Regions from separate parts of the Sphingomonas sp. PvP056 genome, predicted to be linked through region 1. Evidence: predicted binding sites of a transcription regulator. Region 1 holds the regulator's gene; the other holds the start of a gene.
The links. Region 1 encodes LexA, which represses DNA repair genes until DNA is damaged. Its sites were predicted from a motif close to GTTCCNCNCTTGTTCT; they were not measured.
Positions count from the first base shown of each region.

Region 2: ABIC17_RS01140 (ImuA family protein) is a predicted target of LexA. The motif match lies at 1,727-1,742, and genes of this name have one in related genera.

Region 1 covers NZ_JBEPST010000002.1:602,011-605,096, reverse strand. Annotated here, with positions in the region: gene ABIC17_RS07080 (molybdopterin molybdotransferase MoeA) at 1-1,107, shown strand, start outside; gene lexA (transcriptional repressor LexA) at 1,164-1,838, shown strand; gene ABIC17_RS07070 (ComEC/Rec2 family competence protein) at 1,829-3,086, opposite strand, start outside.
Region 2 covers NZ_JBEPST010000001.1:219,252-222,337, forward strand. Annotated here, with positions in the region: gene ABIC17_RS01125 (hypothetical protein) at 1-220, opposite strand, end outside; gene ABIC17_RS01130 (GFA family protein) at 315-788, shown strand; gene ABIC17_RS01135 (outer membrane protein) at 908-1,534, opposite strand; gene ABIC17_RS01140 (ImuA family protein) at 1,747-2,616, shown strand; gene ABIC17_RS01145 (Y-family DNA polymerase) at 2,510-3,086, shown strand, end outside.

The DNA of each region.
Region 1 (3,086 bases):
GTCCCGCTGCGCGCCGCCGCGGGGCGCTGGGCGGCGGCGGACGTCGTCGCGCGCCGGACCCAGCCCGCGCGCGACCTGTCCGCGATGGACGGCTATGCGGTTCGCTTCGACGATCTCGGCGGCCCCCTGCGCTTGATCGGCGAAAGCGCCGCGGGGCACCCGTTCGACCACCCGATCGGCGCGGGCGAGACGGTCCGCATCTTCACCGGTGCAGCTCTCCCGCCCGGCGCGGACGCCGTGCTGGTCCAGGAGGAAGCCGCACGGGAGGGGGACGAGGTCCGCCTCGCAGGCGACGGGCCGGTCCGCGGCGGCAACATCCGCCGAGCCGGGATCGACTTCGCGCAGGACCAGACGCTGATCGCGACCGGCGACCGGCTGACCCCGGCGCGGATCGCGCTGGCGGCGAGCGGCGGTTACGGGACGCTCAGCGTCGCGCGGCGGATCCGTGTCGCGATCGTCGCGAGCGGCGACGAACTCACCCTGCCGGGCGCGCCGCTCAGCGACCGGACCTTGCCGGAATCGAACGGCGTCATGCTCGCGGCGATGCTGGCGGACCTGCCCGTCGACGTCGTCGATCTCGGCATCCTGCCCGACCGGCTCGACACGATCACCGAGGCGTTTCGCACCGTCGAAGCCGACATTCTCGTCACCACCGGCGGCGCGTCGGTCGGCGATCACGACCTGATCCGCCCAGCGCTGGCGGCGGCGGGCGGATCGATCGACTTCTGGCGGATCGCACTCCGCCCGGGCAAGCCGATGCTCGCGGGCAAGATCGGCGAGATGCTCGTGCTCGGCCTGCCCGGCAATCCGGTGTCCGCTTATGTTACCGCGGCCATCTTCCTCAAACCCGTGATCGCCGCCATGTCGGGCGCCCGCGAACCGTCGCCGACCGCTTACCCCGCGATCCTCGGCGCACCGCTGCGCGCCAACGACCGCCGTCAGGATTACATGCGCGCCGTCACCCGCGACGGGCGCGTCTATGTTGCCGACAGCCAGGATTCGTCGCTACTCGCGACGCTCGCCTGCGCGGACTGCATGATCGTCCGCGCACCGTTCGCCCCGGCGGCCGATGCGGGCGACTCGGTGGAAATCCTGCCGATCGCTTGACGTCCATCTTTATGTTCCGTATAGGTTCGTCGTCTGTTCCGACGAAAGGGCCCGGAATGCTAACGCGCAAACAGCATGAGTTGATCTGCTTCATCAACGACCGGCTGGAGGAGACGGGAGTCTCGCCCTCGTTCGAGGAAATGAAGGAAGCACTCGATTTGAAATCCAAGTCGGGCGTCCACCGCCTGATCAGTGCGCTGGAAGAACGCGCATTCATCCGCCGCCTGCCCAATCGGGCACGCGCGCTGGAAGTGCTCAAGATGCCCGAACGCGGCACCAACGCCCCGGCCAAGGCAGCACCGGAAACGGCACCGGCCAGCCCGCGCGTCGTCCCACAGCCTGCCAATGACGTGATCGAAATTCCGCTCCATGGCCGGATCGCCGCTGGTGTTCCGATCGAGGCGTTCGAGGGCGCGTCGATGCTGTCGGTGCCGGCTGCACTGCTCGGTGGTGGCGAACATTATGCGCTCGAGGTCGCCGGGGATTCGATGGTCGAGGCTGGCATCCTCGATGGCGACTATGCGCTGATCAAGCGTCAGGAGATCGCGCGCGACGGCGAGATCGTCGTGGCTTTGATCGACGACAGCGAAGCGACGCTCAAGTTCTTCCGCCGTGAAGGGGCGATGGTCCGGCTCGATCCGGCCAACCGCGCCTATGATCCGCAGCGGTACAAGCCTGCTCAGGTCCGCGTGCAGGGCAAGCTGGCCGGGTTGCTGCGCCGCTACGACTGATCATCGGCGGATCGCCGCCGCCCGAAGCGATGTCGACGCGCTGGCTTTGCGCTACGTGGGTCGGGCGGCATGATCCAGGGGTGTGCGTCGCCCGGGTGGCGCACCGTCCGGATGGTCGGTCGACGGCTGGCGAAGGCGGTCAACGCCAGAGCCTGTCGCGGAAAGGTGATCGCCACCCCGCCGGTCCGCGCCAGCAAGCTCCTGTCTAGCCGCAACCAGCGCGGGCGACAGCGACGCGGCAGCCAGCGATCGCTGATCACGATATCTGCGGCAGCACAGGCCCGGACCAGATCTTCGATCGGAACCGCATAGGCGCTCCGCGTCGCCAGCACGGTCCATTGCCGCGTTCCGACGGTTCTCACCGCCATGCACAGATCCCGACTGCACCGCGCATCCCGCTGATCCGACCACAGCACTGGCAAGCCCGCGACGCCGCCGCCCTGCGCCAGCATGTCGGCGGTATAGTCGCCGGTCCTGTCGCGCAGCAGCGCAACGTCACCCGCTCGCGTCCGGATCGCCACATGGCGTCCGTCCCCGGTCACCAGCAGGTCGGGCGCAGGCGTGACGATCGCCCACGCCGCACCGATCACGAACGGCACGATCCCCAGCCGTCGCCAGTGCGTCCGCCACAGCGCGATCCAGATCCCGCCAATCGCCATCGCGGCAAATGCGCCCCCCGGCATCGCGGGCAACGGCGCGACCGAACCGGGGATCGCCGCCGTCGTGCGGGCAATCCACAACAGCAGCTCGAGCGACATCCGCGTCGCCCACCACAAGGGTGCGCCCAACCCGATCGTGTCGAACAACAGCGCCGCTGCCTCCAGCGGCATGATCACGAACGTCGTCAACGGGATCGCACAGATATTGGCGACGGCGCCGTAAATGCCCGCTTTCTGGAAATGATAGAGCGAGATCGGCAGCAGCGCGGCCTCAACAACCAGTCCGGTCAGCAGCAACGCACCGATACTGCGCGCAACACGGTTGAGGCGCGGTTCCTCGCGCGCCGCGACCAGCGCACGGATGCCCGGGTGATCGTTCCACGCGATGATCGCCACGACCGCCGCGAACGAAAGCTGGAAGCTCGGCCCGGCGAGCGATTCCGGGTATAGCAACAACACGACGAGCGCGCCCGCTGCGACCAGGCGCAGCGTCAGCGCCTCCCGCCCCAACGCCAAAGCGATCAGCACGCACAGCGCCGCGACGCACGACCGGATCGTCGGCACCTCCGCCCCGGTCAGCATCGTGTAC
Region 2 (3,086 bases), on a different contig from region 1:
TCGCATGATGCTGCATCCCGGGCATCATCCCGGCGGCGGCAGGCGCGGTCGTGGGATCGGAGGGCTGCGCCATGCCGGAGCACAACACCAGTTCGATGCCGTTTGCGGTCGCCATCGGCATGAACCCTGCGGGAACGATCGCGCGCATCAGCAACGCACAGACGATCACCGCCCAGACCAGCGCCGTGTTGCTTTGCAGGAAGGGCCGGAGGGCAGCCATTGCGGCGTGGTAGCGGCGCGCGCGTGCGCTGTCACTTGGACAAACCGTCACCCCCCGCTTGCGACCGATCCGGCACTGGCGCGTTTCGGGGGGGATGACCGATTTTACCCTTCCGCTCGATGGTGGCTGCTTCTGCGGCAAGATCCGCTACCGGATCGACCAGCCACCGCTGTTCACGATGGCGTGCCACTGCAGCGATTGCCAGCAGATGACCGCATCCGCCTTTTCGCTGGGCCTGGCGATACCCAAGGCGGGGTTCAGCCTGCTGTCCGACGTTGCCCCGCGCACGATCGACAAGACCGCGGATTCGGGGGCGACCTCGACGCGCTATCTTTGCCCCGATTGCGCCGGATGGACACATACGACGACGACAGGCTCGCCCGACAGCGTGATCGTGCGGCCGAGTTCGCTCGACGACGCGGCGTGGGTCCGCCCGATCGCAGAGATCTTTACGCGATCCGCGTTGCCGTGGGCACGGCTTGCGACGGCGTTCAGCTATGAAACCGAGTTCACCGACCCATCGCCGATCGTCGCGGCATTCGAAGCGAGCGACATCCGACCGTCCTGAACGCCCGTCCTGAACGCCCGTCCTGAACGATTGGGTTCGCGGCACTGATCGGACCCCGGAAAACGAAAAAAGGCGCGCCCATCGCTGGGCGCGCCTCTCTCGAACGGTAGGAGTTGCGCTTACTTGAAGCGAACGCCGATGCCGCCCATGATGCGGTGACGCGAGGTGTTGTCGTTATACTGCGAGAACACATACTGCGCGTTGACATAGACCGGCAGACGACCCTCGGTGACCGTGTACTCGGCACCGCCGCCGACCTGGTAGCCGGTCGTGTTGACATGGTCGTAGAACGAGGTCTGCGTGGGCGTGTTGGCATCGAACCGCTTGCGCTGCTCGTTGGTGACATAACCACCCTTGGCGAAGACCATCGCACGCGGCGTGACCAGATAGCCTGCGCGGACGCCGACGCCGAATTCCTCGAACGACTTGTGGCAAACCGAACCGCCGTTGGATGCGCCGCAATTCTCGGTCCAGTCGTTTGCACGCCAGTAGGTTGCTTCCGGACCGACGACGATACGGTCAGCGATCACGCCGTCGAAACCGATCGTGGCACCGTAGCCGAACTTGTCGTTATGACGACCCTGCGACTGGAAACGATCGCCGCCGAGGTTACCCTCGAGGCGGAAACCGCGGAACGAGGTGTTGCTCGTGCCTTCGCTGGCGGCGGTGGTGGTGACTTCCTGAGCCGATGCTGCACCCGTGGTGAGTGCTGCGACAGCGGCTGCAACCATCAAAATTTTACGCATGTGTGTTCTCCATTGACGACGCCCAAACACGCGACGGATCGAAGTGATCCTTTGGTATGAGGCGTTTCCCGGAACCTGTTGCATCGCAGCAACACTTCATGGCGGCGGTGTCGGGCGGAGCACGGCGCGAAGGGCCATCCGCCGGGGCATCCCGCGTAGCATGTTGACTCGCTCGCATGATCCGCGCGATACGGAACATAAGATGAACAAATATGACCGAGTCGATCGCCTCGTTGCGCCATTTGAAGCGCCAGATCGCCGCCATAGAGCAGCGCGAGGGGCTGTGCGAATCCGCGGTCGACACGGTTCGCGTGGGAACGGGACATGACGGAATCGATCAGGCGATCGGCGGCGGATTGGCCCGCGGACGGTTGCATGAGGTGTTTGCGCACGACGCTGCGGATGCAGGGTGCGCGGCGGGGTTCGTCGGGATGCTCGCGGTTCGGCTGGGGGGGGCGCTCGTCTGGTTGCGCGAGGATGCGGCCGAAAAGCAGGGCGTCCTTCATGTGGGTGGCCTGGTCGAACTCGGGATCGACCCATCGCACCTGATCCTGGGCGTGTTGCCCGATCCGCTCGCGGTGCTCCGCGCGGCGGCGGATGTGGTGCGGTGTCCGGCGGTTGGAGTGGCGGTGATCGAAATGCGCCGCAACCCGGCCATGCTCGATCTGACCGCGGGGCGCAGGCTTGCGCTGGCGGCGGAAAATTCCGGCGTCACGGTGTTGCTGCTGCGGATCGATGCGCAGCCTTCGCCCAGTGCGGCGGATACGCGCTGGTCCGCCAGCGCCGCGGCGTCCGCGCCGCTCGAGGCGAACGCGCCGGGGTATCCGGTGCTCGATGTAACGCTTTTGCGCCAGCGTGGTCGTCCCGGCGACGGGCGCTGGCTGGTGGAGTGGGACCGTGACCAAGCAAGCTTCCGCGCAGCGGGTGCGCCGCGTCGATCCGACCATGACGGCGCCCGAGACCCTCGCCGAGACTCTGGCATCATCGCCGCCACAGTCCGCCCGGCGGCATCTGGCACTGTGGTTTCCCTTCCTGTCGAGCGACCGGCAATCCCGCACCCGGGGTTCCGCCGCGTCGGCTAATGCCAGGGTCGATACGGGGGACGACGCACCGTTCGTCTTCGTCGAAAAGCAGCGTGGCGCGATGCGGATCACCGCGGTCGATCCGCGTGCGCACGCGCTTGGCCTGTCGCCGGGGATGGCGCTGGCGGACGCACGCGCGATCCTGCCCGATCTTGCGGCGCACGATGCCGCGCCCGCCGCCGACCAGGACTGGATCGAGCGGATCGCGGATCTGTGCGAACGCTACACCCCGATGGTGGCGCTCGACGAAGCCGACGGCATCACGCTCGACATCACCGGCTGCGCGCATCTGTTCGGTGGCGAGGACGGCCTGGTCGCCGATCTCGAGCAGCGCCTCGCCAGCTGGGGCGCGCAGCTTCGCCATGCGGTCGCGGGCAGCCCCGATGGCGCGCAGGCGCTCGCGCGGTTCCAGACGATGCCCGCCGCGAGCGAGACGGCAGCGCTGCGCCGGCTCGATGTCGCAGCGCTGC